3 regions of the Priestia sp. FSL H7-0729 genome follow, and region 2 is predicted to be linked to each of the others. Evidence: riboswitches for the same ligand, from Rfam matches in the RefSeq annotation. Region 2 holds a riboswitch; each other region holds the start of a gene.
What was found. A riboswitch is a leader RNA that binds a small molecule or an ion and turns the genes downstream of it on or off. The one in region 2 is predicted to bind cyclic di-AMP.
Positions count from the first base shown of each region.

Region 1: another riboswitch for cyclic di-AMP. It lies ahead of MHH93_RS06705 (HAD family hydrolase); the one in region 2 lies ahead of MHH93_RS01130 (3D domain-containing protein).
Region 3: another riboswitch for cyclic di-AMP. It lies ahead of MHH93_RS18620 (C40 family peptidase); the one in region 2 lies ahead of MHH93_RS01130 (3D domain-containing protein).

Region 1 covers NZ_JBBOTQ010000002.1:92,075-100,020, reverse strand. Annotated here, with positions in the region: gene MHH93_RS06720 (organic hydroperoxide resistance protein) at 1-232, opposite strand, end outside; gene MHH93_RS06715 (Nramp family divalent metal transporter) at 618-1,913, shown strand; gene MHH93_RS06710 (HAD family hydrolase) at 2,002-2,685, opposite strand; gene MHH93_RS06705 (HAD family hydrolase) at 2,813-3,211, opposite strand; cyclic di-AMP (ydaO/yuaA leader) riboswitch at 3,327-3,502, opposite strand; gene MHH93_RS06700 (glutathione peroxidase) at 3,872-4,351, shown strand; tRNA gene MHH93_RS06695 (tRNA-Leu) at 4,502-4,584, opposite strand; gene MHH93_RS06690 (urease accessory protein UreF) at 5,029-5,730, shown strand; gene MHH93_RS06685 (XRE family transcriptional regulator) at 5,987-6,196, shown strand; gene MHH93_RS06680 (nitrogen regulation protein NR(II)) at 6,223-6,858, shown strand; gene urtE (urea ABC transporter ATP-binding subunit UrtE) at 6,892-7,587, opposite strand; gene urtD (urea ABC transporter ATP-binding protein UrtD) at 7,565-7,946, opposite strand, start outside.
Region 2 covers NZ_JBBOTQ010000001.1:252,059-260,004, reverse strand. Annotated here, with positions in the region: gene hlpB (HNH nuclease-like protein HlpB) at 1-212, shown strand, start outside; gene MHH93_RS01160 (DUF4247 domain-containing protein) at 329-1,075, opposite strand; gene MHH93_RS01155 (DUF4178 domain-containing protein) at 1,088-1,594, opposite strand; gene MHH93_RS01150 (DUF350 domain-containing protein) at 1,618-2,019, opposite strand; gene MHH93_RS01145 (PspA/IM30 family protein) at 2,115-2,786, opposite strand; gene lpdD (prenylated flavin chaperone LpdD) at 2,920-3,261, opposite strand; gene MHH93_RS01135 (polysaccharide deacetylase family protein) at 3,416-4,207, shown strand; gene MHH93_RS01130 (3D domain-containing protein) at 4,323-4,994, opposite strand; cyclic di-AMP (ydaO/yuaA leader) riboswitch at 4,997-5,193, opposite strand; gene MHH93_RS01125 (amino acid ABC transporter ATP-binding protein) at 5,414-6,136, opposite strand; gene MHH93_RS01120 (ABC transporter substrate-binding protein/permease) at 6,123-7,586, opposite strand; gene MHH93_RS01115 (M20 family metallopeptidase) at 7,770-7,946, shown strand, end outside.
Region 3 covers NZ_JBBOTQ010000008.1:134,300-142,245, reverse strand. Annotated here, with positions in the region: gene MHH93_RS18645 (YkvI family membrane protein) at 44-1,099, opposite strand; gene MHH93_RS18640 (xanthine phosphoribosyltransferase) at 1,304-1,885, shown strand; gene MHH93_RS18635 (hypothetical protein) at 1,983-2,312, shown strand; gene MHH93_RS18630 (hypothetical protein) at 2,432-2,650, shown strand; gene MHH93_RS18625 (carboxymuconolactone decarboxylase family protein) at 2,792-3,121, shown strand; gene MHH93_RS18620 (C40 family peptidase) at 3,221-3,685, opposite strand; cyclic di-AMP (ydaO/yuaA leader) riboswitch at 3,691-3,822, opposite strand; gene pelA (pectate lyase) at 4,251-5,204, shown strand; tRNA gene MHH93_RS18610 (tRNA-Leu) at 5,385-5,469, shown strand; gene xynC (glucuronoarabinoxylan endo-1,4-beta-xylanase XynC) at 5,556-7,241, opposite strand; gene MHH93_RS18600 (divergent polysaccharide deacetylase family protein) at 7,657-7,946, shown strand, end outside.

The DNA.
Region 1 (7,946 bases), on a different contig from region 2:
CGACCACATTCTCCAATTTTACACCTGCTTTACGTGCTACATTGGCAAGTGCACTTTCATAACATGCTCCATATCCAGCGGCGAAGAGCTGTTCAGGGTTGGTACCTTCACCACCGGAACCACCAAGCTCTTTGGGCATTTTCAGATCATGTTTGAGCACGCCATCCGAAGAAGTCACCGAACCTGTACGTCCACCTTTAACTGTCGCTACTGCTGTATATAAAGCTTCCATTTAGAATCTCTCCCTTATCCATATAGTTTTTAACTGCCTTGCTTTCAATTTAAACTTCTGGCTCATTTTGAAACGCAAGTTGTATCTTTATCAGCTTTTACAACTTTATTATTTTCATGCATTTTAACACCATGGCTGTATTTTTCCTGAGGTTGGGTAATATACGAAGGGGCTTTTACGAATTAGAACCGAAATTTTGTGTTAATACATAAAAGTTGCACTAGACAAAAATTATTGAAGGAGTACAATGTAACAATAAACATAAAAATTTAGATATATCATGCGCGGTTTGTCCCGCATCAATATTCCAAAGTCAGGTGATTATCGTATGAGTAAAAAAAATCCGTTCAACGCTCCTTCAAGAGAATCATTGTCTACTGCAGGCATGGCCCCTTCCCTTGGAGAAGCGCATAGCTCCATGAAAGTTCCGCAGAATGCTGCATGGTGGAAAAAATTTCTCGCCTTCGTTGGCCCAGGATACCTCGTTGCCGTAGGTTACATGGACCCCGGCAACTGGGCAACAGATATCGCAGGCGGCTCGCAGTTCGGGTATACCTTGTTATCCGTCATCCTGCTCTCGAACCTGATGGCCGTTGTACTTCAATCGTTGGCTGGAAAACTCGGCATCGTCACTGGACGGGATCTGGCTCAAGCCTGTCGTGAACGCTTCAGCATGCCTGTTGTCATGATGTTATGGATCCTGTGCGAACTTGCCATTGCAGCTACCGATCTGGCTGAGGTCATCGGTTCTGCCATCGCGTTAAAGCTGTTATTCAACATCCCCATGTTGTACGGTGTTATCATCACCGCAGTTGATGTACTTCTGATTCTGGTGCTGCAAAATAAAGGCTTCCGCGCCCTGGAAACTCTCGTTATTGTGCTGATGGCGACCATTGCCCTCTGCTTCGGGATTGACCTGTTCCTGGCAAAACCGGATATGGGCGGTGTTCTCCATGGTTTTGTCCCAAATGTGGAGATCCTGCAGAACCCTGCCATGCTCTATATTGCCATTGGTATTATAGGAGCAACCGTGATGCCGCATAATCTGTATCTGCATTCTTCCATTGTGCAGACGCGTCAGATCGAACAGACACCACAGGGCAAAAAAGAAGCGATTCGTTATTCGACCATGGACTCTACAATCGCGCTGACACTCGCCTTGTTCATCAATGCGGCCATCCTGATTGTATCCGCTGCTGTATTCCATAGTGCCGGCATGACACAGGTTGCCGAGATCGCAGATGCCTACCATCTGCTGACACCTCTATTGGGTACAACGGTTGCAAGTATCCTGTTCGGTGTGGCGTTGTTAGCATCAGGTCAGAATTCTACCCTTACAGGGACACTCGCTGGACAGATTGTGATGGAAGGCTTCCTGAACATTCGAATTCCAGCTTGGCTGCGCCGACTGGTCACACGTCTGATCGCCATCATCCCGGCGGTAATTGTCACAGCGATTGCAGGAGAACACGGCACAGAAGAACTGCTCATTTTGAGCCAGGTTGTGCTGTCGCTTCAATTGCCTTTTGCGGTAATTCCCCTGGTGATGTTCACGAGTGACAAAAAAAGCATGGGGGCATTCGCCAACAAATTGTGGCTCAACATCATTTCATGGGTCATTGCCTCGATTATCGTGGTGCTGAATATCTATCTGATCATTCAAACGATCCGGTTATTCTAATCACGTTCTTATTGATAAAATACTAAAAAGGCTGATCAACTCCGGTATTCGATACCAGATTGATCAGCCTTCTTTTATTAATAATCACCTAATCCTGATTCGGCACCAGTAACGGCAGGAGTTGATCCAATGAATCAACAGTCCAATCCGCACGTTCGTCCTCCGATCGGTCTGGCTGGAATCTTCCGTAACCTTGCATAATTCGAATCGTACGCATGCCCAGCTTCCGAGCAGGTATAATATCGTTATCGATCCGATCCCCGACCATGACGGCTTCCTCTGGCGTACATCCTGCCTGTTTCAGGGCCACCGCGTATAACTCCGGATCTGGCTTGGACACCCCTTCTTCAGCCGAGCAGGCCAGAACATCAACATACTTCCGCAGTCCGTAACTCTCCAGTCTCTCTTCCGTTCCGGGACTCTGATTGGCAATAATGCCAATGCGATAATACCGTGACAACTGCTGGAGAACGGAATCCGCTGAAGGAAAAGGACGTTCAAGATCTTTTTGAAACTTCAGCTTGTCCTGAATCTGTTTCTGGTGTCCCTCGTCGTCAACGAATGTGCTAATCGCCACTCTCATAGGCCATTGCTCATAACTTTGGTAACAGTTCGCGAACAGTTCGCGTACCGCCTCAATCTTTACCGGATACCCCAAAGCACAGGCTTCGCGGACGAACTGTCCGATAATATCATCAACCGGCTCCCATTCATCCACCAGCGTATCTCCAACATCAAAAAACAACCACTTTAATCCACCTACATCCGGCACGCCAATTCCTCCTTGTAAGCATAAAAAAGAAGACTCACCATCTTGCATGAGTCTCCTCAAATTTCCGTTTATCGATACATTCAATTATAACAGGCACCTTACACCTGAGCAATCACAAGCTATGGCATTAACCATTGAGGAGAAAGCCGACTTCCCCATTGAGTGAATATACAATCCGGTCTGCGCCCATGCCCCGATAGATGCCCTTTGGATGACTCTGTTCCGTAATGACGCACAGGGATTTCGATGTCCATGAACGGCAGATCTGTAAATAACGGCAAGTCAGGTTCAGGCTGTTCTCAAAAATAAACACGTTGCCCACGCTGCCCTGCGGCAAAAACCATTTTTGAGCTGCAGCCGTATTCATGCGAATGACATGCTCTACCCCGATTCTACGGAGTCTGCGCTCTTCCCCTGCACTGTTGGTTAGAACGGCAAACGGCATTTTTTTGTACATCAGCAATTTGATAAATTTGCGTCCTGCTTCATTTGGAGCAGTCACTAAGATCATCTCAGTATCCATCATTCGTTCCTCCCTTGGCGTGAAAAGACAACAAAAAAGAAGCGTGGGGGACCAAGGCCTCCCGAACGCTTCTTAAAGAATCCATGGCGAAAACACCATGAACCAGCGTACGGCTTGTTGCCTCTCCCTTTAACGCTTACGAGGTTAGCTGACGGATTCGGGCGCGAGAGTCGCCCTATTTCCGGCTGTCACCGGAAAATTCACCCCATGAATGCCTACTGTCCTGGACAGCGCATTCTGTTGGTTCCCCCGTTTCCCACTCATGACTGAATGGAAACTCAGCGATTAAAACATCGTTCGTATATCTTAAGATCAGATCGAGCGATATTATCGTTTGTTTCGTTTTTCAGGTACAATTTAGTTTAAATTGAAATTACGTTATGAATCATACACCCGTACCATGACGGTGTAAAGTCCGTACAGATCACCGAATCGACAGATTTTCGCCAATACCGATCCATAATAACGCTTACAACATGGTTATACTCTATCCATCTCTTCAAGGCTATCTAATTCTCACTCTGACGAAAGTCACTTCGCATTTCATTCACGTATTCTGCACAACTTGCCCGTTTTGGTTCTTTTAACACCATATTAATTTTGCATTATTTAATTGCATCCAATATAATAAGAGATATCAGATGATATCATGGAGGCGATTAGATGACAGTTTACGATTACAAAGTCAATACCCTTCGGGGCCAAGAAGTTGAAATGTCCGACTACCGTGATAAAGTGTTACTGATTGTAAATACCGCAAGCTCATGCGGACTTACCCCTCAGTTCAAAGGTCTGCAAGAACTGCAAGACAAGTTCCAAGATGCCCCGTTTGAAGTCCTTGGTTTTCCAAGCAACCAATTTGCACAGGAAAAAGGTTCTTCCGACGATATCGCCGAGTTCTGTCAGATGAATTATGGCGTAAGCTTCCCGATGTTTGAGAAAATTGATGTGAATGGCTCAAGCGCTCACCCTCTCTTCCAGCACCTTAGCAAAGAAGCACCAGGCCTGCTTGGCTCCAAAGCAATCAAATGGAATTTCACCAAATTCCTTGTGGATCAGAACGGACAGGTAATTAAGCGTTATGCTCCGAAAACAACACCTGACAAGATTGAAGAAGATATCAAGAATTTGCTGCAAAAATAGTACATTGGCCACCCGTGCCGGAAGGTAGAGCACCATTACCCCCGGGAATGGATGGCCTTTTTTCTCACCCCTGGATACCCGACTGTTCGAAAAGACACAAAAAAAGAAGCTCTCCATTAAAGGAAAGCTTCTTCTTCATCGTTCATATGATGCGGTCGAGAGGACTCGAACCTCCACGGGCATACGCCCACTACCCCCTCAAGATAGCGTGTCTGCCATTCCACCACGACCGCATGTCGTAAATAATCGGCAACAGAATTGATTATACCGGGTTCAGAAATAAAAGTAAAGTATTTTTTAAACCTTCTTTTTCAGCCAGGCATTTTCCTCAAAAAACGCATATTCTCGTCATGTTTATCCATGAACTGCATATCCTTAGATTTGATCCCCTCTTTTCCGGCTAGAGCCGATCTTGTTGATTCATTAATATGTAGTCCTTCCTTATATATAGTCCTCCCTGCACTTCGCCACACAAATAACACAATAGGTTATATAAAATAACACAAATATTAAATATCAGAATCTATTCATTAAATTCAACAGATACTATTGACAAAAAGCGGACATTTATGGGATGATAACTATCATATAATTCGGATTTCCAAACATAAAGTTAACAAAAAGGAATATAAATGTCATTTAACATGACATTTAACGAACACAGGAGGCGAATGATTGTGAACCGTGGGAATAAGCTGCTCGATTATGTCAAACTGCTTGATTCCTCTATTCAGGTTGGAGGGTTTACCCATTCCTTCGGCATGGATATCCATATCAGGGAGGGTACCATTCGTAATGCTGAAGATCTCGAATCATTCATGCGTTGTCAGTTGCATCCCAGCATTGTTCGTCTTGAAGGCATGGCCATCAAAGGCATCTATACCGCAGCAGATCACAAGGATACATGGCGGATAGCTCTGATCGATAAACTGGTCCACGTTCAGCGAACTCCTGGAGATCTCAGAGAACAAGCTGCCGCCATGGGAAAACGATTGATCAGACTGGCACGCGCTCTGCACCCCTGGATTGATTTCAGCCAGCTCGAACAGATCTTCGCCAAATATGATTCGGTTGGCTGCCTCTCCACTGTTCACGCCTGGATTAACCATCACCTCGACATCCCGGTCGAGGAAGCGGTCCTTGGTTACCTGCATTCAGCCATGAATGCCTGCATAACCGAAGCCTCCAAAGTCATTCCCCTGAACAACGATATAACCAAAGATCTGATGGTACGCCTGGCCTCAGATCTGGAGAATGAATGGAATACCGTATGCGCCTCGGCTACGGATGGACTGGTACAACCAACCTCGATGTCCATGAAATCATTTTTCCCCAGTTTCCATATGCTTGGAGCTGGACTTCATGCCTACAGAGCCTAATCCTCTTCCTTCTCCCCTTCATTCAGACAAACACAAAAACACGCGGCAACCTCCTTGCCGTCGTGTTTTTTGTCGTTTTATTTGTTTATTTAACGTATTTACGCCATTTAACATCAAAAAATACACTTTTTTCCGTCTTTTTTAATTGTTAGATGACGCATTTACGTATATAATAAAATACACAGCTCGTATTTCTATATATTTTACACGAAGAAATGGCGACTGAATACTACATTCTAACCAGGGGTGAACCCTTTTGAACAAGAACAAGAAAAAACCAGTGACCCCGTTCGGATGGGCCATCAAACGACGGCTAACCGAACTTCAAGTGGACCAGAAGACCTTTTGCGAACAGCATGGCATCCCACCCTACCGTTTATCCAATCTCATTCACGGCACGCGTAAAGCCACCCGATTCAGACACCTGGTTGCTGACATTTTGGATATTCCAGATGAACTGAGATAAAATTTCTGCCAAGGAGGGCCCCATCCATGAGACATGTTACATCCGATCTGGAGAGGCTATCGTTCCAGTCCATTCGTCACCAACTCATCATCGTTGATCACCATTGGGTTATCCACAGTTGTAACCACGCATGGCAACAGGGACTCGGCCAATCATTACTCAACCCGGAAGCGAGCAGTAATCATACACATTACCTGCATCTGACGGAAGCCTGGGCAATACGAAGCAAGAACGCACACACGGCACTTGTCGCACAGAATTTGAAAGAACGCGGAGTACCTTTTCATCGAAATCATACATACGACATCTGCGTGTATACGGCATGCAACGAAGAGCGGTGGTTTCGCGTGGAACTCACCCCTCTGTCTCATGCGAATTCAATTTTGGATATCGATCTCGCTCTGATTGCACACATGGATATTACCGAACAGAAAAAGACAGAACGCCAATTAAAAAAGGCCCTGTCTGACGTGCGCACATTGCGCGGACTCCTGCCTATTTGCGCTGTCTGCAAACAAATCAAGGACGAAAAGGAACATTGGAACTCCGTTGAGAGTTATCTGGAGAAGCATACCCACGCCGAATTTACCCATGACATCTGCCCGGAATGCATCCGGCGGTTATACCCGAAATACTCAAATATTCTGGACAAGCGTTCCTGAAACCTTTCTTTATACTCCACACGCTAACAGGAATCACACAGACAGATGATGTTCAAACTGCGACATATCCAGTTCTTGCGGTGTCCCATGCAAGGTGATCGTTCCTTTGTCCATAATATAGATATAATCTGCGGCACTTCGCACGAAATCAATACTTTGCTCTACCAACAGAACCGAGAGGTCTCCCTTTGCCTTGAGCTGCAAAATAACCTGCCGAATATCCTCCACGATAGAAGGCTGAATGCCTTCTGTCGGCTCATCAAGTAATAACAACCCGGGACGTGAAGCCAACGCACGAGCGAATGCCAACTGTTGCTGCTGCCCACCACTCAGATCCCCGCCCTGCCGTCCATACATTGTAGCAAGCACTGGAAACATCGCCAGCACATCCTCTGGGAACACCTTTACCCCCGGCGCACTTGTCTCCAGGCCAAGCAACAAGTTTTCTTTCACCGTAAGCTGCGGAAAAATCTCCCGCCCCTGCGGTACATAACCAATCCCTGCTCTTGCCCGCTTGGCTGTGTCCAAGGTAGATAACTCCTGATGTTGCCACTGAATACTGCCTTTACGTGTTTTGAGCAGGCCCATTAATGTTTTCATCAATGTTGTTTTACCTACACCGTTACGGCCCATTAGGCACACCACCTGTCCAGGCTTTACGTCCAGGTTCACTCCACGTAGCACATTGCTTTCCCCGTAGCCGGATTCAATTCGTTGCAGCGACAGCATGGTCATCCCTCCTTTTACCCAGATACACTTCAGCCACTTTCGGGTCTGCCTGTACCTCCGCCATCGTACCTTCCTTCAGCAGTTTCCCTTCATGCATTACTGTTACCTTGGCTGCGAACTCTCGTACAAACTCCATATCATGCTCCACCACCACAACCGAGCGTTCACACGCAATCTCTTGCAGAAGTCGCCCGGTCTTGTGTGTTTCTTCATCCGTCATGCCTGCGGCTGGTTCGTCCAGTAACAACAAACGCGGCTCTTGCAGAAGCAACATGCCAATCTCAAGCCACTGCTTCTCCCCATGTGATAACGCCCCTGCACGAGCATAGACGCGATCTTGCAGACCAATCTGGAGGGTA
Region 2 (7,946 bases):
GTACATTTCTGCCAACGGCCAACCTGTGCATCCCCTGTCACAAACAGATTCATTCTCTATACACCAATCAAGACATCATAACGCTTGGCCTTACGGACCTGCAGTCTTTGAGACAAGCTGAACGAATGGTTCCCTTTATCCGCTGGATACGCAAACAACCTGCTTCAACCATTCCCCGTGTACGGAAATCCAATCATGTTCGCAAATCTTAGACCAAAAAGAACAGCTCCAAGGTAAATGTTCCGGCAGAGATGAATCTGCCTTACCTTTTCGCTGTTCTTATTCATTGGACTATTGAATGGTTGCGGACACGCCTAGAATTAGAACATTATCTACGCCTCATAATGCGGCCGCCGCCCACTCTGGTTTTCGGTTTTTTGTAGGATTTCTTAGGTGAATCAAACAATCCGCCCAGACCACCACTGCTTTTGTTACGATCAATGGTTCCCTTGCTCTGATCCTTGTTGCGGTTGAATAACCCTCCGCCAGATCCCACACTTGAATCTTTGTCGCTTCCGCGCCTTGTAATCGTACCTTTCCGATCAACAGTAATGGGTGGAGCAAGCTTCTTGTCATTACTTGTTGGTGCTCGATAAGATCCTGCACTCGGTTTATATGTTTCTTTATTGGTATATCCTCGATAGTTGCCATAACCTCGTCCGCCAAAAGAATCGAACAGATTACCAATTAATGTAGCGGTGAGGTAACCTTGTAAAAAAGATGAATCGTAGTTCTGCCGAACATATTCCTTCGAGTCCACCTCAACCAAGGTATCCTCCGGCTTGTTCGGATCTTGTTGCAGGTGATAATACTCGTCCTGATACACGAGGAACATACGCTCTGTGTTCTCTGCAGAGATCTGATCCGGTTGCCTTTGGTCAGACAATTCCTGGGCCACTTCTGGAACGGTGCGGTCCGAAGCCCGGTACACATAGGACGTTGAGTTACCACTGCCGTTAACCGATTCAAGCGGGTATGTGTCCTGAACAGAAGGTGCTCCGCACGCGGACAACAGAGACATCACAAGGCTGAGGACCAGCATTAATTTTAATCCATGTGCCAAGTGTTTTTTCATTGGGAACCTCTCCTAGCTCGAACGAATCACTTTGATATCCGCAGGAAGAATGGACTCACCCTCATACAGTGTAAATCTTCTGTCTTGCCACTCCACGCGAAGAAGCATATTATCATCGGACTGATACTGCCATACTAATTGTTCTCCAGCCTGGCCATAGGGCGTTCTGCCTGCTGTTGATACCATTCCTCCATACTCTTCCTCCAGATGATATGCGCGTCCATCCAGATCCAGCAATGTAGGTACTTCATCAGGTGCATCAAGCCTGCCATCAATGGGTGTATATAGGGCGTAACGTGTGAGTTCCCGTTCTTCGATATGCAAATATCGAAATGCGGTACCATCCTGCAGCGTGAGCACAACTGCATTTCGAGCGCGATTTTGTACTCGACCAACGACTTCATAAGTGACGAGAGAAACCTCACATATATCACCGGGTGCAAGCTGAAGCATGGTTTTCTCTGCCTGCGGTGGTTCAGGTTTCGTTAGTATTCCTTTAATTCGTTTCCATACACTCATGAGAATTACTCCTGTTCCTTATCTTATAAACAAGCTGCAATAATCAGTGCGCCCACGATATGTAAAGCGCCAGAGAACAACCCGTATCCGGTCTTCCCCTGCTGTATTCCGGTATCCAGATCCAGATTGGCCCATCTGCGAATCATAAAGTGTACAACACTCTCCAGAATCAACAAAATGATAAAGGATACAATGGAGACCAATAATGCTTCACCAAGATGACCCGCCGTAGAAATGGACGTAGCGAGTACATACCCTTGTGCAAATAATTTCATCACCATACGAGTGGTAACTGCCATGTTGCCAGCCTTAACTTCAGCAAAATCCTTATATTTCGTGAACAGTGAATCAACATACATCAAGACAAACAGCAAAACCGAACCAGATACTGTCCAGACCAGCATCGCCAAAATGTTCAAATCCATTTACACAGCCCCCACATCTCAACATGAACCGCATTTAAAAGCGAAGGAGAAACACTCTTCTCCTCCGCTGGTCAACCCTGCTGACTTACAAGGTATTAATTCTTATTATCGTACTGTTTCATCAATGCTGCGAGTTCATCTTCAACAGCCTGATCCTTACCCAACTTCTCGAACTCTTCATCCAAGGACTTACCTTTGGAAGACATTTCGTTGCTTGCTTCTGCCTGTGCTTCCATCTGCATCATTTTCTCTTCCATGCGCTTCATACCAGCACTTGCAGTATCGGAACCAAACCCATTCAACGCTTTGTTGATTTCCGTTTGAGCTTTTGCTGCATTGTAGCGGGCTACCAGTGTTTCGCGTTTGTTCTTCATTTGAGTCAATTGCTTACGCATCTCGTCCAGCTTGCCACGCAGGTTATCTGCTGAAGCCTTGTTTTGATCATAGCTGGTTTTGTACTCAGCCATCTTCTCTTCAGCTGCTTTTTTCTCTTCCAAAGCCCTGCGGGCCAGATCCAGGTTTTGAGCACGTGCCGCCGTATGCGCCTGCTCTTCACGTTTTTTCACCAGAGCTTCCTGCTCTTCGAATAGCTGCTTGAATTTCTTCTCAATGGCGATCTGTTGAGCTACTGCTTTCTCCGCATCTTCCAGGTCCTCTTGCATGTCACGGATATATTGGTCCGTCATCTTAATTGGGTCTTCTGCTTTGTCAATAATGGCGTTGATGTTAGACATGGTTAGATCACGCAAACGTTTGAAAATGGACATTATGTTATTCCTCCTAGTCGATATTACATCGTATATAAACATACATACGCAACAATCTACAACTCGTTTCAATTTTAGCAAATAAAATAAAAACTTGCGATTGCTCTTTATATAAGGAAGTTCGTTTATCTTCTCAGGAAGATCTTTTATCTTTGCTCAGTTGATCCTCCATCAGCCTCTCTGCAGTCTGCACGATTTCATCAATCTGCATCCGCGTGATGGAATCAAAATGGATACCCATGATTACCGTGACTGTTACTTTCAACTGTAGAGCCGCCTTTCGGGCTAGCCGCTCACACAACTCTTGCTCCTTATGACCCGGAATATGTACCGTCGTCCCGCTGACGCGCTCATGGTCTACATAGAACGTAGCTACAGCACCAATATGTGCCTTTCCTCCGGTAACGAGAAAAACCTTATCTTCACCTGCTTCAATCACCTGTAAACGTATGGATTTCAAATCATATGTACTCATATCCTATCCACCTATCCTTTTCTATATGTTATATATGGAGGAATTATGGCCATCATGGGATAAATAGACAATGAAACTTCTCACACTACGCATATTTTATGGAGAGCCCGGGCATACCAAGAAGAACGTCATTTTGGAAAAGGAGGCTGTTATTATGCGTATACGCCTCATCATGCTGATGGTTATCGTTATTTTTCTCGGAGGATATCATGCTCCGGTTTCATCGCGGGATTCTTCAAGCCCGCCAAGTGAATCGGTATCCGGTTCAGGTTCTGGGGAAGAAGAACAACTGACATTGGGACAGTTACGTCAAAAATATGCCGATACGTTCAAAACCAATGGTCCTTCAACGAAGAAGGTTGCACTGACTTTTGACGATGTGCCTGATCCACGCTTTACTCCACAGGTACTCGATGTATTGAAGAAATACGATGTTAGAGCTACATTCTTCATCGTAGGTAGTCGAGCTGAGAAACATCCCGATCTGGTGAAACGCATCGTTAAGGAAGGGCATATGGTTGGTAATCACAGCTACAATCATCCGGAATTCAGTAAGCTGTCGATGAATGCCTTTCGCAAACAGATTTTACATACCGGGGATATTATTCGACGGCTGGCGGGATATACGCCCAAGATGATTCGCCCGCCTTATGGAGACATTAATGAGGAGCAGCTGCGATGGGCTGCCAGACAACATTATAGCATTGTGAACTGGAACGTAGACTCACTGGACTGGAAAGGCCTTTCTAAGGAGCAGGTGAGAGATAACATCCTGTCTGCTGTCAAACCTGGCTCCATCGTTCTGCAACATGCAGGAGGCGGTGTAGGATCTAATCTAAACGGAACGATTGAGGCTTTGCCAGAAATTATTGAGGAACTGCGTAATCGGGGATATGAACTGGTCACCTTGGACGAAATGCTGGGATTGCCAAAGGCCAAAGATTAGGATACCGTGAACCGTAACTGAACAAGATTACAAATGTTAAAGGGTGCCTGTTCAACCGCAAATTTAGCGATTGGCAGACACCCTGTTTGAATTCATTTTAGATGTAATTTACGCTCTACTTCAGAATGTACAGCTCGATATCCTGAAAACCAAACGTGCTTACAGACTGCTTGCTACCCGGGATGAAGATATCAATCCGGTGACCCTTGATTGCACCGCCCACATCACGTGCTGTGGCTACAAAAGCCTGTTTTGGCAATCCTGGATGGCTGTGACCCGTTACCAGTACTTTAGTTCCAAGTGGAATCACACTTGGATCAACTGCAATCGTGCCCAGTTCAAGATCATTCCCGAAATAATCGACAGCACCCCATCCTCCATTTTCAGACGGATCTGCAGAGTATGCCGTTGCTTTCACATTCACAGCTTTGCTGTAATCGAATGTTTTACCCCAGGCTTGAACCACTTTGTTGTCTGTGTTCACGTCCAAGCTTGCAGCGGTAACCGTTTTGGCTTGGGTCTTGCTCTCCGTCGCTGCGGCAGCTACATTGTTTGCCTTACCAGGGATCGTAATTTTCAAACCACCATAGATGTTGTAAGGCGAGATGTCGTTGTTTGCTTTAACTAACGTGTTGATTGCTACTCCGTATTGTTTCGATAAGGTGTAGAAGGTATCCCCCTCTTTGGCCACATGAACTGAATCGGCGTGAGCCGGAACGGCTTGAATGAGCATTGCTGTTGTCATTAATGCTACTGCTGTTTTGGCTATACGTTTCTTGTTAATCATGGTCTTCCTCCCTCATTATGCCTGCGAAGTTAGTTGTCGGATTCGGATGAGGAGCCCACCCTATAGGTTCATCATTACATTTGAAACGATATGTACCCCTAATTCACCCCAAGCAGTGTGCTGTAGATCTTCCCCCTGCACAATCTGCATCGTTACATCCCCCGCACTCCCTGTCCGGAAGTTTCGGCAGAGTTCAATATATCACAATTTTGTAACCTGAACTTGTAGTAATTCTTACCAAATAGTTTTAACATGTGCAAACAGGTGTAAGAATACTGAATACTCTAAAACTGTTGAGCGAGATGTCCCCTATATATTTGGTAACAGAATAGTTACTTTTTCGAATCCTGGATGTTATTATTACACAAATAAAATAGCGTCACCGACTCGAAGTCAGTAACGCTATGTAATCATTATAATTAGAGTACTTTCGCAAGAAAATCACGTGTACGTGAATTTTTGGGTGCTCCAAACACCTCATCAGGTGTTCCCTCTTCCACAATTACCCCGCCATCCATGAACAGGATACGGTCTCCCACTTCACGTGCAAAACCCATCTCATGTGTCACGATGACCATGGTCATACCGCCTTCTGCAAGACGTTTCATGACATCCAGTACCTCACCGACCATCTCAGGGTCCAGTGCCGATGTGGGCTCGTCAAACAGCATCACATGCGGTTGCATAGCCAATGCCCTAGCAATGGCGATCCGTTGCTTCTGTCCACCGGACAGCTGATTCGGGAATGTATCTTTTTTATCGTACAAGCCCACAGTTTTAAGCAGATCAGCAGCAATTTTCTCCGCTTCCTGAGTGGATTGTTTCTTCACTTTAATTGGAGCAATTGTAATGTTTTGCTCTACCGTTTTGTGTGGGAACAGGTTGAAATGCTGAAACACCATGCCCATTTTCTCACGAGTTGCGTTGATGTTGTGCTTCGGATCGGTGATTGACACGCCTTCAAAATCAATCTCACCCGAGGTAGGCTGTTCCAGCAGATTCAGACAACGCAAGAATGTACTTTTTCCTGAACCGGAAGGGCCAATGACCACGACAACCTCACCTTTGCCAATCGTCACGTTAATGCCCTTAAGCACATCGTTATTTCCATAAGATTTGTGTAATTGTCTAACGTCTATCACTTGCACTCAACTTCCTTTCCAGTCGTCCCAGCAGCTTGGACAAAATGAACGTCATTACAAAGTAGATGGCTGCTGCAATCAAAAATGGACTCAAGCCTTGGTACGTAATGTTTTTGACTACACTTGCCTGATACATAATGTCCACCATACCGATAACGGAGATAATGGAGGATTCTTTGATGATGGTTATGAATTCATTACCAATTGCCGGCAATACAGCTTTGAAGGCTTGCGGTAAAATAATATAACGCATTGCTGCTCCTCTGCCCATCCCCAAGGAACGGGCTGCTTCCAGCTGACCACGATCCACACCTTGAATACCTGCACGGAAAATCTCTGCCAGATAAGCACCACTATTGATTGAAAGTGTAATGATACCTGCCTGAAGTGCAGTGAAGTTAATGCCAAAGCTCAGGGAAAAACCGTAGTAAATAATCATCAGCTGTACCAGCATCGGTGTACCACGGATCACTTCAACATAAGCCGTACCGATCCAGCGCAAGATTGCAGCGTCATGCAAACGGAACAAACAGATGATCAATCCAATAATTACCCCGAAGATAACCCCAAGTGCAGACAACAGAAGTGTGTATCCTACACCTGTAGCATAGAAACTTTTATATTCCCAGAATACTTGGAAAATATTTTGTGATTTGTTCGCTTTATCCGCCATCAAGAGGCTGGCGTCCGTCACCATCTGATTGATTTTATCTTCACTTTTCAGTCGCTCTAGTGTTCCATTTACTGCAGCTAGCAGCTCGGTATTACCTTTACGAATCCCGATTGCTGCTTCTGCTTGCTCTTCGTCCGGAACAGCAGCAGCAAGTCCAATGATATCGTCTAGATAACCTGCAGCAACGGTATCTTCAACGATTGCCGCGTCAATGCGTTTTGTTTGCAGTTGAAGCACAATATCCGAGATTTTATCCAGCGCAGTAAGTTTCGCTCCTGGAATACTCTGTCCGATCGTTTCCTGAATCGAGCCTTTCTGAACGCCAATCTTCGCATTTTCAAGTTCTGCCATGGTTGGATATTTGTCTTTATCCACATTGCGAACCATAATCACTTGTTTTGATTTATAATAGGTGTCGGAAAAATCGATACTTTTCTTCCGCTCATCCGTCGGAGTCATACCTGAAATTACCAGATCAACACGCCCGCTCTGCAATGCAGGCAGAAGACCGTCGAAGCCCATATCCTCAATCACAAGCTCAGCGCCAAGATCTTTGGCAATCTCTTTGGCGATCTCAATATCAAAACCAACGATCTCATCTTTGCCATTAATTACTTTATGGAATTCATAGGGTGCAAAATCGGCACTTGTACCGAGCACCAGCTTTTTACTGCTTGAATTATCTGTAGATCCACTTGCAAGCGCCACAGGAACGGCAGTCGTCAGCAGAACGACAAAGGTCAACAGCATCATGGTGTAACGACTTATCAATTTCAACCTTGTTCTCTCCCCTTACAATACGTTGTATGCTTCTCATGTTGATGACTGAGTCATTATAAAGTACAATGCATGATTATGCAATGCATTTTAACATTACAAATCTTGACTTGTTTCTGAAAAAATAAAGCAAACATGATATAATCAATGAATTATTTTCATTTTTGCATAAGGAGTTTACTAATGACATCTAACAAATCACAAATTCTGACGGTTATTGATCAATATGCTTCCCGTTTTAAAGCCATTTCATCATATATCGGTGCCAACCCTGAACTGGGAAATGAAGAGTATCTCGCTTCTGCCCGTTTGAAAGAAGAACTGGTCTACCACGGTTTCACTGTAGAGGCTCCTATTCTT
Region 3 (7,946 bases), on a different contig from region 2:
GAAACAACCGGATGCTCATATTCATGAAAAAGCACATCACCGTTTATATATTGTTGCGTCCACGAAAGGCGCCCCAGCGATTCAGTACCAATTTGGCAGCCCAGATCAGTGCCATACTTCCGAAGATCGGGTAAAGGATGGATAGCAGCGAACTGAATCCAAACTGACTAAGTGAGTAACAGAGCAGCATAATGGTTAATGTAATGAGACGGGGATGGACACGTATATGTTGTCTAAGTTGCAAGGTCATTCCATAGATATCGGCTACAAAGGTACTGAATATTTCCATGAAAATAAGGGATACATATACAGATTGCACTGCCCATCCAAGTTGGAAGGCAATACTGCCCATCGGGATTTCGAATTGGATGATGCCCGGCATCTGTGCTGACATTGCAAAATGAGCTGCCATGAGCATGAAACCTACCCCAATTCCACCGAGTACGCCGCCCCACTTCAGTACATTCCGACTGCGAATCTGGTTCCCAACAGGCACCAGAACAGCCTGGGCTAATACCAGATTGAATGAAGTATACAGCAGTGGAGACAGCCACACTTGCATAGGGTTTGAGTCTGTGGTCAGTGTGATGAATCGGGAAGCACCTGGATGATGGATGGTACTGGTGATCATAAGCAGAGATAATAGGAGCATCATGGGAACAACGATGCTATTCATTTGAAGGATGGCTTGAATGCCCCGACCGAGAAGCAGATATGTGCCTACAAGTGTGACGATCAGACCGGTCTGATAATGCAAACCCAGATGTTCGACAAAAACGGAACCTGCTCCGGCAAGCATGACACTGTTCACGCCAATGAGAATGAGAAGGGTCACCCACGTGATCCATTTGCCCGCCTTGTGGCCGAATAGATGTTTGTTCAGATCTTCATAAGAGCGGGACCCGGTATCGTGAGCAATCAGCATCATTTTGGTACCTAACCAGACAAAGAGCATGGTGGATAAGCCTATGGTGACGGTGGCCCATTTGCCATACTGGGTAAAAAACTGCAAAATTTCCTGGCCTGTAGCGAAGCCGGCTCCGACAACCGTTCCGATGTATGTAAATGCGATCTGCAGCACCCGAAATGCCTGTTTCATGTGTTTCCCCTCTCAGGCCCCTGTTTAGTTTGGACATGCGGGTACCATGGTACAAGGTATGCTTGACCCACGAAAGTCATGACAATCGATAATGAGCTATGGCTTGAAATACGTCCCAAGGACAGTGCCGAGGCAATTTCGCTTGAACTTATAGATAGATATATGATACTTTTACCTCATAGGATAGGCTTGGGAGGTCAAATCATGGAATTATTGAAACAACGAATTTTACAAGAGGGTGTAGTCATCTCGGATCAAGTATTGAAGCTGGATGGTCTGCTGAACCATCAGATTGATCCTGCATTAACAATGGAGATGGGACGTGAGTTCGCTGCCCGTTTTCGTGAAAGTGGAGTGACTCGGGTGATCACGGTGGAATCCTCAGGGATTCCGGTTGCGTTTGCCGCAGCGTATGAACTTGGGGTGCCACTTGTATTCGCCCGTCGCAAAAAAACACTTCTGGCTGATCCTGATGCTTACTGTGAACGTGTTCCTTCCTTTACCAAAGGAATTGTAACGGACATTATGGTATCACGCGAGTTCATTCATGAGAATGACCGTATTTTGTTCATTGATGATATTATTGCCAATGGAGATGCCGCTCGTGGCGTCATCAAAATAATTGAGCGTTCCGGTGCGGAACTCGTCGGATTCGGCGTTGTGGTCGAGAAAAGTTTCCAGGCAGGTGCACGCACGATTCGTGAACAGGGGATTCCGGTGGAAGCCTTGGTACGCATTCGTTCTCTGAACGATGGAACGGTACAATTTGACGATAACGAAATGTGACATTTTAAAGGAATAGGGCCTATTTTTTGAACTATGCCTTTGCATGACCGCGGATTTCATTTATAATGGGGTTATGTTAGGGAGAGGAGGCAACACCATGGGGAACCAACCGGCAACAGAACAATTTTTTAATGATAAGCTGGCGGAATCGAAAGTTCATTTTGAACGTGCCCTGGATTGTAAACATACGGAATTCGATGACCTTTATCCCTATATGATTGAACATCCTCAATTTTTCTGGTACAAACGCTACGTTGCCTGGTCAGAATTACTGACGATTGTAGGCTTATGCGAAGAGTTGTCCTTCTCTTGGAAAGAACAATTTACACCGCATCAAGTGGAGTACCTTGAAGAACGTGTGATGTCCGCCAAAGTGCTTGATTTTTGGTTCGAGAAGAACGACAGCAAAGAGCACGCGCAGCGGTAACTTTCAGTCGGGACATAATTTCGAATGACATGACAGTCCAATACAGTCACGTGAGACCTAAATGACTTTTCATTTAGGTCTCTTTTTGTAAATAAATTTGGAATATAGGAGCCATGCGCATGATTAGTGATACACAATTGGATGCCCTGCGTCTGTCAGGTGAGAAAGTCAGAGTAGTACGGGACGAGCTGGAATCGAACGATGTAACCGGGATTGTTGTTGCCTGGGATGGGGAGCAGGTACTTATCCGTCGTCAGAATCGACGTGTCGTCAAGTTGGATCGTGGTTACCGATATCAGTTATTCAGCGAACCGCGCCAGAGCCCACTTGGTGAGTAACAACTAGTACCAGGGCAGAACCGTGAGCGTTTAAATGTTTGGAATTACCATGATTACTTGGCATAATTGTCTCGCTCGGGAGAGAAGATAGGTACAGTGAGGAAGATCTGTAACTATAGCCGAGAGGGTGTGCTACAAGCCATGACATTGATGAATGATAAAGTTCATGCCTACAAAGATCAGATTGGAGCATTAAGCGATGTGCTGCCAGGTGTGGTCAAGTCGTATCATGAGTTTACGGGAGAATGTTTTCAACCTGGTGTGATTGATGCCAAGACAAAACAGCTGATTGCGCTCGGCATTGGATTGTTCGCCAACAATGAGGTATGTACCTTCTACCATGTAGAAGAAGCCCGTGCCAAGGGCGCTACAGATCAGGAGATTATGGAGACCGTTGCTGTGGCCGGAGCTGTAGGCGGCGGACATGCCTTGTCTCAGGGCGCGATGCGAGTGCAGAAGGCGCTGCATTAAGTGCAGATGGGGTAGTCAAAGACTGTTCTCATAAAAGGGAAGACAAACAAAAAGAGGAGGTTCCGAATTGATCCGGAACCTCCTCTTTCTTTATCCTGCCTACATTTTACCCAACATTTTATCATACATAAACTGTCCAGTTACCCGACGTGCTGTCACGTAGCGGTCATTGAAGTATGGATTCGATAACTTCGTGATGCTTACACCTTTACTGCTGGAGGCGTGAGCAAACTGTCCGCCGCCGATATAAACACCTGTATGTGAAATGCCTTTGCCTGTTGTGTTAAAGAACACCAGATCACCTGTCCGAACATTGCTCTTGGCTACCGGAGTACCTGCTTTGGCTTGCTGTTGCGAAGTGCGTGGCAATTCAATGCTGTATTTGTTGAAAATATATCTCATAAACCCGGAACAATCGAAGCCGGCCAGAGTCGTGCCACCCCACTTGTAAGGTATACCTGTCATGTTGTTCACTACGGAGTTAATACTGCTTGCCTCTGTGCTTGTTGCCCCGGATGTAAATAGTACAGCCGCTCCAAAAATGGAGATAATCAGTTTTTTCAAAATCAATGTTCTCCCTTCGATGCCTACGGAGTTAGCTAAGGGTTCGGTAGAAGGTTCCCTATATTTCCTATGTATAAGAATAATTCACCCAAAATGGTTCCCCCGTTTTCAAATCTGAAACTCGGCAAATGAATAATTAAGTTTTTGTAACTATTTGAAACTATATTGCATAAATGCGTAATTGTCAAACCCATTTAAAACCCTTCTTAGTGCCCCAATGTTATCGGAATTACAGTTTTTTTAGGCAAGAAGGGATTAAGTTTGGGTATCATTCATGACAAAAACGTCATTATTGATTCGTTTAAGACGAATTTGGATAAATAAATAGGTTTGTCATGAGTTGAAAGAACTATTCCGTTATGTAGAATTAAAGAGATTATATTGATTAAGTTGCATATATTGACAAAAATATATTTTTTGCATATTATCTCATTATCCACACCACATATTGGATGAAAATAGATTTTATTGGTTTATACATTCAAATGAAGGAGGTGTAGGGACTGGCTTATAGGTAAGGTAGAACTTTGGGTTTTATTAAAATGAACATGGGAGAGTGTTACATTTGAAAGCGAAGAAAATAGTTACTTTTGTCCTGGCATGCACCATGGTGTTCTCAACAGTTGGAATGGCAGTTTTCCCTGTAGCGACGGTATCTGCTGCAGATGCATCGGGAACCACAGCGAGTATTTCTGATATTTTGAAGAACCAGCTGCCGGATGGAGGTTGGAGAAAAGATTATAAACAAACAAGCGGAGAGTGGGCGAAGTCCACGATAGACAACAAGGCTACATACTCAGAAATTAGAAGATTGGCGAAAGAATTTAAGAAGACGAATGATCCGCGTTACTCCGCAGCTGCAATCAAAGGAATTAACTTTTTGATCAATATGCAGTATTCGAACGGCGGATGGCCGCAAGTCTATCAAAGCTCCGGATATCACAAACATATCACTTACAATGACGATGCCATGATTAATGTGATGATCATGCTCGATGAAGTAGCATCACGCAAAGGTGATTTCTCGTTTATCGACAGTACACTTGCCAATCGCAGTAAAAATTCAGTTGCCAAAGGTGTGGAGGCGATTCTGAATACACAAGTCGTTTCAGGCGGCAAGTTGACAGCGTGGGGACAACAACATGATTCCAGTTCCCTTAAACCGGCGAGCGCAAGAATCTACGAAGTACCATCGTTGACAGCTGGAGAGAGTGTAACGATTGTTAAATTCCTGAAAACGAGACCTGCCAACGCCAAAATTACCGCATCCATTAAAGGAGCGGAGGAATGGTTTAACAAGGTGAAAATTACGGGTTACAAGTATGAAAGAGCCAATGGAGATAGCAAAATTATCGCTGACTCCAAAGCGGCACCGATTTGGGCACGCTTCTATGAGATCGGAACGGATAAACCAATCTTTATTGGTCGTGACGGGGTAGTTAAATACAAATTAAGTGAGATTGATAAAGAAAGAAGAGGCGGTTACGCATGGTATGGTAACTGGCCTTCCAAGCTGTAATTTGTAGTATCCGTTGCATTCGCTTTAATGAACTTATAACAATGAGCATTTAAAGGTAAAGCCCGAATCGACATGGACGTCTGGTTCGGGCTTTCATGTTATTATTTTCAGTATTGACATGATAGATTCTGCATGATATATTATTTCTTGTCGCTGAGATTGGTCAGTGAGATACAATATGCGGTCGTGGCGGAATTGGCAGACGCGCACGGTTCAGGTCCGTGTGGGCTAACCCCCCGTGGAGGTTCGAGTCCTCTCGACCGCATCTAATAAAAAGACTCCTTAAGCTAACGCTTAAGGAGTCTTTTTTGTTTGCTTTTTTTGATATTATCTTTTTAGTCTGACGGACCTTTATTGTGCTGCGGTAATATTAATGCTGTCAATATTCGGTCCTTCGGTTCCCGTGGTTACAACTTTCAAGGTATTGGTTCCCGTGTTCATGGGGACCTGTATTGTTTTTTCAACCCAAGTGGACCAGCTTCCTGTTGCCGGAAAGGACTCGTTGCTGATGACTTTGGCTCCGTTAACAAAAATGTCAAGGTTACGGGTTCCGCTTTCCAGCGCATAACGAATCTTTACGTTTTTGGTACCTGTAATCGTATTGTTAATGGCGTTCCATTGAATGGCTGAACCAGTCGTTGCATTGAAGTTGACATACCCGGAGCCAGTGTAACCAGGGTAGATCGTTTCAATGGTAGCATCCGTAAGAGTTGTTCCGGTCTCGGCTTCATAAGTAGTGCCACTACCTGTATTTCCGCCGTTATTCCCGCCAGTAATGTTGGCAACAAACGTTGTTACGCTCTGAGCCGGGAGCTGTGCCGTGAAGGCCCCATTGGATACGTTAAGCGAGGCCGCACTTGCCAGGTTGCGACTGCTGTCCGTAACCCATGAGGACACCGTGGAGGCATTACCATTTTGCAGAACGAATTTTTGGCTTGTGGCCGAAGTTCCACGGTTAATTGCTACGACAACGACCTTGTTATCCCCTTTGTAGGCAGAAACAAATGTGTTCGTATCCGGGTTTTTGGTTGCATCCACTCTGAGATAGCCAGGACGTACAAATTTGGAGAAATGGGCCATATTATACCCGCGTTTGCTTATGGTACCGTCTTCTTTCATCGGACCATACTGTCTGCGGATGTACCACCACACATAGGCTTGGAAATCACCTTCTACCATGGCATTGTGCATGTGATAGGAAACTTCTAGTGCTTCAGGCCAGCGGTCTGCTGAATTGTTGTCACTGTTTGGAACATACACCTCAGTCATCCACAGTTCTTTGCCAGCTCCTTTTTGCTTAAAGAGAGGGTAGGCAAAATTCGAAATCTGGGTTCCGTACGTATGTGCTCCCAGAATGTCCATGTTGGCAAGGGCCTGCGGATCATTCAGGATTGGGTCAGATATGTTCTTTAAGTACTGGAAGGATTCAGGTGCCATGACTTTGGTACCTTGAATGGAACCAGCATTTTCTTTCATGAATCGAAGGATCTCTTGTGGAGTCCACCAGGTCCAGTCATGAGCATAATCCGGTTCATTTTGTACCGAAATGGCATAGAGATCTACACCGTTATTTTTCATGTAGGATACAAAGTCGTTCAGATGTTGCGCATATGCGGCATACTTGTCGTATTTCAGACGTTTGGCATTTGTATCCCCGTTACGGTTGAATGTTTCAACCATACTGCTCGGAGGATTCCAAGGGGATGCGAATACGATAGCCCCCTTTTCAATAGCCCGTTTGGCTGTGGCAACTTCACGATACCAGTTATTAGAATCTGGATCGACGTAGATCCTGAGAATTGAAAAGCCTAACTGATTCTGGTCGTTACCGAAAGCAGTTTCACGCTGAGCGGGCGTCAGATCACCAATCCAGGCAGGAAGGTTAATACCCCCAAAACCCTTGATCAGTTGTTTTTCCGAGGACAAATTAATGTTGGCATCACTTGCCGCCGAAACTTGTGTAGGACTTAACATGAGGGGCAGAGCTGTTAAGCAGGCCAATAAAACATTGATCGTTTTTTTGAATTTGAATTTCATTACTGTCATCCTCCTCGATAATGGTAAATGGTTACATAGAGAAACCGCGACCAGGGTAACAAATAAGAAGAATTGATAGTCTGCATTTATTTTATGTAAACCCTTTCAAAACCCCCTTCCACAAATCATAGGAAAGAAATAAAACACACTAACTTCTTTCATTTGTTGATTCTACTAAATAATTCCTATACTGAAAACCTGACAAATTACAGTATTTCTTCTAATTAATCTCTTTTTTCTACGGTTCAATGACAGTTCCTGTCTGAATAGAAAGGTGAAGAGTGGGATGTTGTAGATTCTCGGCTAAGATAGAGGTCTCCAATGGTGGAATGTTGTTTTAAGGAAGGCTTTGGCTTACATATTACTCCCTTCAATATCAAACAATGAGATCACAGAAACTTACGGGGAGGGAATCATGATGAAGGAAAAGAGAAAGCACTACTATCGGTTCATTGCAGGTTGCATGGCATTGTTGATTGTCATTTGCGCAGGCATATCGGCAGGAGGGAAAACAGCGGCCGCTTCAGAATCCACATCGAATCACAAACGGTTAGCGATTATTATCGATGATGTTGGTAACGACATGAAGGGTACGGCGGAGATCCTGGCGATGCCAGTTAAACTAACGGTAGCAGTTATGCCTTTTTTGCAGACAACGAAGAAAGATGCGATAGCTGCACATGAAAAGGGAATGGATGTAATTGT